Regions from separate parts of the Leisingera sp. UBA4491 genome, predicted to be linked through region 2. Evidence: riboswitches for the same ligand, from Rfam matches in the RefSeq annotation. Region 2 holds a riboswitch; each other region holds the start of a gene.
What was found. A riboswitch is a leader RNA that binds a small molecule or an ion and turns the genes downstream of it on or off. The one in region 2 is predicted to bind cobalamin.
Positions count from the first base shown of each region.

Region 1 (3,518 bases), on a different contig from region 2:
CGATTTCTGCCTCGATAAGCTGCGTCAATCCGGTCAGGGAGGGGCCGATCAGGGACGGGTTTTCCAGGATGCATTTCGCGAGTTCCGGGTGCCGGGTCACCTGGGCGCAATAGCGGGTCATCAGGTCCCGCAACCGCAGCTTGGGCGTTGCTGCCATTGACGGGGTGTCTGACCCTTCAAACGCAGTTGCGACGAGGCTGGCGATCATCTCGTCCCTTGTGCCGGCGTGATGGGCAACGGCCATCGGGGTGACGCCAAGCGCCTCGGCCAGCGCCTTGAAGGTCAGGGCCTTGCTGCCGCCCGTGTCGAGCAGCTGCAGGGCCTGCCTCAGCACATCGTCCTTGCTGAGGGTCCGGCTGCCCTTGGGCGGGCGTCCCATCCGCGGGGGCATCGGTCAGATCACCCGGAACGTGGTCTGCACCATGCCGGCGGGCAGGATCCGGGAGCTTGCCACCTTGAGGTCGATGTCGCGGTCCAAGCTGCCAAACAGGGGGATGCCGCTGCCGATCAGGATCGGGATCGTTGTGATGGTCAGATCGGCGATCAGCCCCTGGCGCAGGAAGGACTGCACCAGCCGGCCGCCGTCGATATAGGCGCGGGTCCAGCCTTCTTCTTGCAGGTCCTGCATGAGGTCTGCGGGCGCGGCGGTGCTGAGACGCACCTTGTCCTTCAGCTCCTCGGGAATGTCCTGCCCGGTCAGGCTGCTGCTGAGGACCACAACCGGTTTGCTGTAGGGCCATTGGCCGAAGCCGAGGAGGGTGCGGAAGGATCCTGTTCCCATGACCAGCCCGTCGACGCCGTCCATGAACGCGGCAAATCCGCCATCGCAGTCTTCGGCGGCGGGCTGCTTGGACAGCCAGTCCAGAGAATGGTCCTTGCGGGCCACGAAACCGTCGAGGCTGGTGGCGATAAAGACGTGGCCGGTGGTCATCGGCTGCTCCTGTGTTTCATTAAACTATACGATATATAGTTTAATGCATCCCGCTTTCCAAGAGGCCGGTACCGGGAATGCTGGCTGCGAATCGGCTCGGTGCGGCAGGCAGCGCCTAACCGCATGAAAGATAAGCGCTTGCCGCAAACGGGCTGGCGAGTGCCGGTTTGAGTTTCTATACATTCCTGTCCCGCCGGGCACGGCAAACATGCATGTCTTTTTCCGGTTTCGGCGGGTCGGATTTGTCTCCGCGCAACGGCCGCGTTTAGGGCAATTTGCGCCTCAGCAAGGTGCCGCCCCCTGGGGCGGAGAATTGGGAAGCTGGTGAAACTCCGGCACTGCCCCCGCAACGGTGACCCCGGGCAAGGCATGGCAAAGACCACTGAAGCATGCGCTTCGGGAAGGTGCCAGGCCCCGCCGCCGAATGGCCCCGGGACAGTCCGGAAACCAGCCTTGCCACGAAAACGTCAACCGCGGGCGGCGGCGGGGCGGTTGCGGGCGCGTGGCCTGTGATCTCTCTCCTCATGCCTGCAGCCAAGCCAACCTGCCGCGGGGATGCGGCAAAGGAGAGAAGCAGATGCTTCACGACAGCGAGATCCTGGCCAGACTGGTGGCCCGTCAGAAAAACTATTCCCTGGAGCAGGCATTCTATACCGATCCGGGCGTGCTGGATCTGGACATGCGCCAGATCTTCTACCGCGAGTGGCTGTTTGCCATTCCCGCCTGCGAGATCCCCAAGGCCGGCAATTTCGTGACCCATCAAGTCGGCGCCTACAATGTCATCATCGTGCGCGGCACCGATGGCGAGGTGCGGGCCTTCCACAACGCCTGCCGCCACCGCGGCTCGGTTGTGTGCAAGGCCAAGAAGGGCAATTCGCCCAAGCTGGTCTGCCCCTACCACCAGTGGACCTATGAACTGGACGGTTCGCTCTTGTGGGCGCGCGACATGGGGCCGGATTTCGACGCGTCCAAGCACGGGCTGAAGCCGGTGCATTGCCGCGACCTGGCGGGCCTGATCTACATCTGCCTGGCGGATGAGGCGCCGGACTTCGATGCTTTCGCCGCTGTAGCGCGTCCCTATCTGGAGCCGCATGACCTGGCCAACGCCAAGGTTGCCTATGAAAGCTCGATCATCGAGAACGGCAACTGGAAGCTGGTCTGGGAGAACAACCGCGAGTGCTATCACTGCGGCGGCAACCACCCGTCGCTGTGCCGGACCTTCCCCGAAGATCCCTCGGTGACCGGTGTTGAGGGCGGCGAGACCCCGCCGCACCTTCAGAAGCATTTCGACCGGATCGAGGCGGCGGGTATTCCGGCCCAGTTCCAGATCGACGCGCGCGGCCAATACCGGGTAGCGCGGATGCCGCTGAACGAGGGCGCCGAGAGCTATACCATGGACGGCAAGGCGGCTGTGGCCAAGAAGCTGGGCCGGGTGCCGTTTGCCGATGCGGGGACGCTCCTGGAATTCCACTATCCTACCACCTGGAACCACTTCCTGCCGGATCATTCCATCGTGTTCCGCGTCACCCCGATCAGCCCGACCGAGACCGAAGTCACCACCAAATGGCTGGTGCACAAGGATGCCGTCGAAGGCCAGGACTATGACCTGAAGCGGCTGACCGAAGTGTGGGTTGCCACCAACGACGAGGACCGCATCGTGGTGGAGGACAACCAGCGCGGCATCAACTCGCCCGCTTATGAGCCCGGCCCCTATTCGGAGGTGCAGGAAAGCGGTGTGATCCAGTTCTCCAACTGGTATGCCGAGCACCTGACCCGTGCGCTGACCGGCCGCAACTTGATCGCGGCGGAGTAACGGCATGGGACTGCAGGCCAATTTCGAGACGCTGGACGAAACCCTGGCGTGGAAGGACGACGAGATGCTGGAATGCGTCTCTGTCGTGCCGGAAGCGCCGAACACCGCCACCTTCAGCTTCCGCGCGCCGTCCGGCGCGTGGTTCAAGTATCAGCCGGGCCAGTTCCTGACGCTGGAGCTTCCGGTGCCGGGCGGCACCGTCTGGCGCACCTACACCATCAGCTCCTCGCCCTCGAGGCCGCTGTCGATCTCGGTCACGGTAAAGGCGCAGGCCGACAGCATCGGCACCCGCTGGATGCTGGACAACCTGAGCCCGGGCATGTTCCTCAAGGCCTCCGGTCCGGCGGGCCTGTTCACTCTGCCGAAGCGCCCGAACGGCAAGTTCCTGTTCATCTCGGCGGGTTCCGGCATCACGCCCAGCCTGTCGATGACCCAGTACCTGTTTGACCGCGGCCAGTCGCCCGATGTCAGCTTCATCAACTGCGCCAAGCGCCCCAGCGAGATCATCGCGCGGCGCCAGCTGGAGGGCATGGCGGCGCGGGTGCCGGGGATCAAGCTGCATTTCGTGGTCGAGGAGGACGACCCCTATCAGGTCTGGACCGGCTACCGCGGGCAGCTGAATCAAATCATGCTGGGCCTGATTGCCGGCGACTACCTGGAGCGCGAGGTCTACTGCTGCGGGCCGGATCCGTTCATGCAGGCGGTGCGCGACATGCTGAACGGCCTGGGCTTCGACATGGAGAACTACAATCAGGAAAGCTTTGGCGCGCCGGT
Region 1 covers NZ_DGNN01000017.1:149,465-152,982, reverse strand. Annotated here, with positions in the region: gene B2P87_RS09960 (TetR/AcrR family transcriptional regulator) at 1-379, opposite strand, end outside; gene B2P87_RS09955 (dihydrofolate reductase family protein) at 395-931, opposite strand; cobalamin riboswitch at 1,203-1,401, shown strand; gene B2P87_RS09950 (aromatic ring-hydroxylating oxygenase subunit alpha) at 1,509-2,744, shown strand; gene B2P87_RS09945 (hybrid-cluster NAD(P)-dependent oxidoreductase) at 2,749-3,518, shown strand, end outside.
Region 1: linked by a shared signal. The riboswitch ahead of B2P87_RS09950 (aromatic ring-hydroxylating oxygenase subunit alpha) and the one ahead of B2P87_RS18945 (CbtB domain-containing protein) in region 2 are both predicted to bind cobalamin.

Region 2 (3,518 bases):
AACACGGCCCCCTATGGAGCCGCGCCGTTGGTGTTGCAAGCCTGGAATGGCGGTCAGGAGCCTTCGCCGCCTGCCGGCACGGTCAGCGTGGCCGCCACCGGCTGGCCGTCGACCACCAGCTGGCTGTGGCTGTTGGTGTTGAGCGAGACCGTGACCTCGGCTCCGCCGGGCAGGGCGGGCAGATGCATCCAGCCGGCATAAAGCCGGGCGAGTTTTTCGCCGTTCACATAGACATGCGCATGGCCTTCGCCGTCCGCGTCCGCGGCGGAGGCGTTCTCGGGCGCAAAGCGGAAGTTCTGCGGGATCACCTGCAGGTTCCAGCCGGTCATCGGGTCCTTGTGCAGCTGGATGGCAACGCTGGGGGCATCCGGGCCTGCGGGCAGGCTGACCGATTGGGAATGGTCATGCGCCGCCATTCCGGCAGAAGTGCCGCCGTGGTGCGCCGGGTCGCCGTGGTCATGGCCGTCAAAGGTCACGCCATTGCCGGCGGCGATCACAAAACCGGCGCCGCCGCCGAACACCAGGCCGATGGCGAAAAGAGCGAGAGAGCGGGACATATCGGAATCCTTGGAAATGAAAGTCCCCGCCGGTTGGGACCGGCGGGGATCATGTCAGGCTAGGATCAGGCGGCAGCTTCTGCGCGTTTGCCTTCTGCCTGCCAGAAGTATCCGGCAAAGCTTCCCAGCAGCACCCAGGCGGCCATGCCGACGCCAAAGGCGCGGGCGGCAAACAGTGCGCCGATCTCGGTCGGAACCGGGCCGGAGAAGCTCTCGGGCTCGGGCGCGCCGATGATATGCGGGGCCATCAGCAAGAGGGCCGCGATCAGGTAGCTCACCAGGTTTCCGCCGAAGGCGATCAGCCACATGGCCACGCCGGCGGCGGCGACGGTGATCGTCCACCAGATCTGGCGCGCACCGACGTCAGCGGCAGCGACACCCGGCACTTCCGGCGCCAGCGACAGGCCGGGCGCAAAGTGGAAGGTGATGAAGCCCGCGAGACCCCACAAGAGGCCGGTGCGCGCGCTGATCTCATGGCCCTGGCGCTCGGCCACGGACATCAGCGCCGCCATCACCAGCGCATAACCGGTGTAGGTCAGCATGGTGAAGACGATGCTGAGGCCATCGCGCACAGGCTCGGCGAACAGGCCGGGCAGGTCGGGATGCGCGGTTACGGGGTCAGCGCCGAAATGCACCAGCTCGCCGCCCTCATAGAGTTCGGCGTGGAGCAGCACGGGCTGCACGAAATACAGCTGCAGCAGGGCGGTAATCAGCCCTGCTGCAGCACCAGCGAACAGGCCGCTGGTCAGAATGCGACTGAACATGGCCTTAGTGGCAGGGGAAGCCGGTTGCGTGGCGCACGTCATGCGCGGCGTCATGCAGGGCGGATGCCTGAACATGGCCGGTCAGCGTGATGATCCCCAGCCCCAGAACCACGGCAAACAGAGCCGGAATTACACTGGTGCCAGCGGCAGAAGCCTTAAGCGTCTTGGTCGTCATTTCTTGTCCTCCTCACCGTCACACCCGACGGTATAAGTTGCGTTCCCATACGGCCGGTCTCCTGACTCGCGGGTCGCTGCTGCCTGCCTCCTTCCCGGCTTGCGCCAGTGGTAATGGCAGGCCGCTCGCCGCTCACAGTCGCGGGGGCGGTTGAGGCTTCGGTGCCGCGATTTGGTCCACCGTCCTCATTCCCGTTTCAGTCCCAGTGCTTAGGCACCATCAGACACCGTATCCGTTGGTAATGCCCCGCGCGGCTGAGTCTGGTCAAGGACGAAACCGCCAATCCGGAGTGCTTCCGCGTCACGGGGCACAGGATTCCTGGTTGAGGGAAGGCGCACCAGGGCGCGGGAAAAGAATGTGCCGCTGCCCGCCGCGGGCGGATCAGCCGAGATCAGCCGGGATGCGGGCAATCGCCTTGAAGCGCAGCTGGCCCAGCGGCCGGGCATCGGCAAAATTGCCATCCAGACTGTCGCCGTACATCCGCAGGAAGGTGAGGATGTCCGGCAGATCCCCGGCGGTGATTTCCCCGAACAGATAGGCGGTCTTGCCGCATTGCCGCACCGCCAGAGTCTGCGGCCTTTGGCAGCCGGACATGCAGTCCGCCTGCTGCAGCCGCACCTTCACCCCGGCCGCTTCCAGCGCCGCGGCGAGCTGCCCGAACAGGGCAGGGTCCGCGTCGCGGCAAGTGCGGCACAGGGTGAGGGTGGGCAGGCTCATGCGCCGGGCAGTTCCTGGTCGGCCAGCGGCCCGTAGAGGATCAGCACCGGCGCCTTGGTCTCCATCGCGCGCAGCACCGCGGGCAGTTCGCCTACATTGTGGCAAAACAGTTTCTGCTCCGGCGTGGAGACCCCCAGCGCCACCAGCGCGTGGGTGTCCGCGGGCAGTCCCGCCTCCATCAGCTTCTCCGCCAGCGCGGCAAAGGTGCTTTTGCCCATGTAAACCACGGTGGTGGCGTGCGGGTCGGCCAGCGCCGCCATGTTGAGGTCATCGGGCAGCCCGCCGGTCACGTCATGGCCGGTGATGAACTGAAGCCGCCGCGCGGTCAGCCGCCGGGTCAGCGGAATGTTCGCCGCCGCCGCCGCCGCCGAGGCCGCGGTAACGCCCGGCACGATCTCGAACCCGATGCCGGCCGCACGCAGGGCGGTGATCTCTTCCTCCAGCCGTCCGAAGACACCGGAATCGCCGGATTTCAGCCGCACCACGTTAAGGCCGCTCTGGGCGTAATCGACCAAAAGCTGGCTCACATGGTCCTGCTTGGGCGAGGGGCGGCCGGCCCGCTTGCCGACGCCCACCAGATCGGCGTCGGCGCGGGCATGGCTCAGGATCGGCCCCGACGACAGGTCGTCGAACAGGATCGCATCCGCCGCCTGCAGCCGCTTCACCGCCTTGACGGTCAGCAGCTCCGGGTCGCCGGGGCCGGAGGACACAAAGGAGACAAACCCGCTCATGCGCGCTCTCCCGTGATCAGGTGGAAGAAGGTGCCGGTGACGTTGCCCTTGATCGAGCCTGTCTCGGGCACCGGGCCGCCGTCGGCATCCATGACCTGCGCCAAGGGCGCGTCGGGTTCTTCCAGAATGGTGGAGTAATGGAATTCATGGCCGCGCAGGGCGGTGCCTGCGCCAAAGCCCGGCATCCCCGCCTGCAGAATGGCGCGGCGGTAGCCGAGGTGGAACTTGCGCTTCTCATAGGAGGTCACAAGACCCAAGAGGCCCAGCATCCGGTGGCGGTTGCCTGCCTTGTCGATCAGCGCCTCGCCCAAGGCCATGTAGCCGCCGCATTCGCCATGCACCGGTTTGGTCTCGGCGTGTTTGCGCACGCCCGCGCGGAAGGTCTCCGCCGCCGCCAGCGCCGGCCCGTGCAGTTCCGGATAGCCGCCGGGCAGCCAGACCAGATCGGCATCCGCCGCAGGGGCCTCATCCGCCAGGGGCGAGAACGGCAGGATCTCTGCCCCCGCCGCGCGCCAGCCTTCCAGAAGATGCGGGTAGGTGAAGGAAAACGCCGCATCGCGGGCCAGCGCAATGC
Region 2 covers NZ_DGNN01000030.1:26,128-29,645, reverse strand. Annotated here, with positions in the region: gene B2P87_RS18955 (hypothetical protein) at 54-557, opposite strand; gene B2P87_RS18950 (CbtA family protein) at 623-1,321, opposite strand; gene B2P87_RS18945 (CbtB domain-containing protein) at 1,326-1,496, opposite strand; cobalamin riboswitch at 1,531-1,742, opposite strand; gene B2P87_RS18940 (DUF1636 family protein) at 1,878-2,213, opposite strand; gene cobA (uroporphyrinogen-III C-methyltransferase) at 2,210-2,944, opposite strand; gene B2P87_RS18930 (cobyrinate a,c-diamide synthase) at 2,941-3,518, opposite strand, start outside.

Region 3 (3,518 bases), on a different contig from region 2:
GCACCATGGCGTCCTGGCCCACCAGATCGGCAAAGGTCTCGGGCCGGTACTTGCGGGCCAGAACCTGATACTGGGATTGGCCGGTGCCGCCGGTGGTGCCGCTGGGGATGTCGTTCATGATCTCTCGTGCCGGATTCGGATTGCGGGCGCCCCGCGTTGCGCGCAGGGTATTGAACCGCAGCCCGTTCGTCCACCGCAGAAGGGCGCAATCCAGGGCCGCAAAAGGGCTTTGGCATTGCGCGGTTAACGGCTAGGCTGCTGGGGCGGGGCAACGCGGGGGACAGCAGGAGCGCAGCGGCTAAGGAGGCGGTATGCGATCTGAAGAAACCTCTGAACCAGCAGCGCCGGACACGGCGGCGCCGGTCGGGCTGACCATCCACGCGCTGTCTGCGGGCGGCGGTATTCTGGCGCTGTGCCGGCTTCCCGGCGCGGAGGGCGATTACCGGGGCGACCTGATCCAGATCTATCAATGGAAGCCGGGGCTGGTGTTTTCAATGACCACCGAGGCCGAGCACGTGGCCGCCGGTGCGCCACGGCTGGGGGTGGATATCCAGAGCATGGCCTGCCGCTGGGTGCATCTGCCGGTGCCGGATTTCCAGGTGCCGCCGCCGGCGGTGGCGGCGAAATGGCCTGCGGCCAGCCAGTCGGCGCGGCAGGCGCTGGCGGGCGGCGGCCGGGTGCTGGTGCATTGCCGGGGCGGCTGCGGGCGGTCCGGCATGGCGGTGCTGCGGCTGATGATCGAATGCGGCGAGGATCCAGCGCTGGCGCTAACGCGGCTGCGGGCGGTCAGGCCCTGTGCGGTGGAGACCGAGGCGCAGCTGGATTGGGCCTGCGCGGGGCAGGTGGCAGGTTAGATCGCAGGGTCATCCAAATTGACTTTCGCCCGGCCGATAGGCCGGGCTGCAACCGGGCTTCCGCAAGGGAGGGCGCATTCGCCCCCTCACAGGCTTGGGCGCAGCCCTTAGAGCATAGATAATTTTGTGCTCAAAACGCCATCATCTGCTCAGCCTGCCGCGCCTCCGCGGTTTTCGGCAGCGCTTCCATCAGCGCGCAGGGGCGGGCGTCCAGTTTTGACGCCGCAAAGCCGGTGCCGTCGCGGTTGAGGATGGCATCGGCAAAACGGTCGAGGCCCTCGCGCGGGACGTCCTCGCCAACGCCGCAGAACAGGCGGATCCGGTCGTGGCTGGCCACGAACTGCGCCGGGCAATTGCGCGGGCAGCCGTCCAGCGCAGTGGTGCCGGTGATCTCGAAATCCTCCTGGGTCAGGGGCTTGGCCTTGGTCATCGCCTCGGCCAGCTTGCCGATCATCCGCTCTGCGGCGGGGCAGGGGCGCCCCAGATACTTGCAATCCGTTGCCGCATAGAAATGCGTTGTGTCCGTCCACATCATATTTGCGCCCTCCGCGCGTGGTGCGGGGGGCAGAAGACAAGAGACCGGATGAGAAAGCGGGAGTCCCGCGGTGCCATCAGACCCTGTCCGGACACCCCGCCCGGGTTCGAGTTTCACATTCGATGGCAGGTCTCCTGACTTGCGGGTCGTCGCTGTCCCGATCCTTCCCGGCCTCTTTACGGGCCAGTGGCTCTATCGGGGTCGCTCGCCGCTTACAGTTGCGGGGGCAGTCGCGGAATTGGCCTTGCCTGGGGCGGGGCCGCACCGTGTTCCCTTTTCATCCCGGACACAAGATTCTGTGGCACGGGAACCATCACCACAAGCGGTAGCGGTTGGTTCCGTGAGTCGTCAATCGGTTTTCTGCGGCGGCATTTGCATCTGGGTGTGCAGGGCACGGATCACATCCGAGTCGCGCCGCACCCGCGCCAGCTGCCAGCCGCCCTGCAGCAGAATATAGAAATTCTCCGCCGCTGCGCGCGCCTCCTCCTGCGGCAGGCCCAGGCGCTGGGCGTGGCGGGCGGTGGCGGCGATCCAGCTTTCGAACAGATCCGCGGCGTGCTGGCGGAAGGCGTTGTTCTCCGGCCCGGCGAACAGGGTTGCAGAGACCGGGCATCCGCTCCACTTGCCTTGCTTGTCAAAGAGTTTTGCCAGTTTGTAGCAGACCGTCTTGGCCCCGGCCCGAAAGCTGGGCGCCGGGGCGAAGGCGGCGTCGATCAGTGCCAGCATTTGGTCCGAGGCCCAGGTGGACGCCGCCAGCGCAAGGTCGGATTTGCCGTTGGGGAAATGGTGGTAGAGCGAGCCCTTGGGCGCCCCGGCTGCGGCCAGAAGCTCCGCCAGCCCGGTGCCGTTGTAGCCCTTGTTGCGGAACAGTTCGGCCGCAGCGCGGATCAGCCGGTCCCGGGTCGGGGCCGGAGCCTGGCTGCTGGCAGGCGGGCTGGCTGTCGTCACGTCAGTCATGGCGGCAGCTTGACAGCATTAGACCAATTGGTCCAGTCAGGAAGTGGACCAATTGGTCTAGGAGGCTGCCATGCTGGACAGACACGCAGAACATACCGCCGGTATCCGGGAGGAAGCGCTGCGCTTTGCGTCCGGGGAGGCCGTGCTGGCGGGGCGGCTGTACCATCCGGGCGGGACGGCGCGGGCGGCGGTGGTGCTGAACGGCGCAACCGGGGTGCCGCAGCGGTTTTACCGGCATTTTGCGCGCTGGCTGGCAGCGGAGCAGCAGATTGCCTGCCTGACCTTTGACTACACGGATTCCGGGGACTCGGCGCGGGGACATCCGCGCCGGTCCAAGATCACAATGGCCGATTGGGCGCTGGCGGATCAGCCTGCTGCCCGGGCCGAAATGCGGCGGCACTATGCGGGCGTGCCGTTGTGGGTGATCGGCCATTCGCTGGGGGCGATGCTGATGCCCCTGCAGAATGATCTTGAGGACGTCGCCCGCATGATCGTGGTTGCGGGCGGCTTGGTGCATCACCACGATCATCCCTGGCCCTACCGTGCGCTGGCACTGGCTTTCTGGTTCGGCCATGTGCCGCTGGCGGTCCGTGCCCTGGGGTATCTTCCCGGGCGTGCGGTGGGGTTCGGGGCCGATTTGCCGGCGGGGGTTTACTGGCAATGGCGGCGCTGGTGCACCACCCGGGGCAGCTATCTGCCGGAGACCGGCCAAAGCCTGCCGCTGCCCCGCTGGGCAGAGACCGGCATCCCGGTGGATTTGTTTGCGCTGGCAGATGACGACGTCGTGCCGCCGCCGGCCGTTTGGCGGCTGGGCGAGGTTTTTGGCGGCGCAAACCAGCGCCGCACGGTTCTGGCGCCGCAGGATCTGGGGCTGAAGGCAATCGGCCATCTGGGCGCGTTTGCCCGCGAGAATGCCGCGCTGTGGCCGCGGCTGCTGCCGCAGCCCTGACCTGTTGCGGCGCGGCGCAGCGGCTTAGGCGGTGCGTTTCAGCCGCTCTTCGCTGAATTTGGCGAATTCCGCCAGCCGCAGCTTGAACCGGCTGGTCAGCTTGCTGCGCGCAAGCTTCAGCGACTGCACCAGCAGGCGGCCGGTCAGATTGGTGGGTGACAGCTCCAGCTGTACCGCCATCCGCGTCCGCTGCGGCGACAGCGCCAGCAGTTCGATCTCCATC
Region 3 covers NZ_DGNN01000016.1:54,005-57,522, forward strand. Annotated here, with positions in the region: gene B2P87_RS08080 (DNA polymerase III subunit gamma/tau) at 1-118, opposite strand, end outside; gene B2P87_RS08085 (protein-tyrosine phosphatase family protein) at 312-854, shown strand; gene B2P87_RS08090 (hypothetical protein) at 985-1,389, opposite strand; cobalamin riboswitch at 1,497-1,719, opposite strand; gene B2P87_RS08095 (TetR/AcrR family transcriptional regulator) at 1,738-2,346, opposite strand; gene B2P87_RS08100 (serine aminopeptidase domain-containing protein) at 2,417-3,295, shown strand; gene B2P87_RS08105 (SRPBCC family protein) at 3,320-3,518, opposite strand, start outside.
Region 3: linked by a shared signal. The riboswitch ahead of B2P87_RS08090 (hypothetical protein) and the one ahead of B2P87_RS18945 (CbtB domain-containing protein) in region 2 are both predicted to bind cobalamin.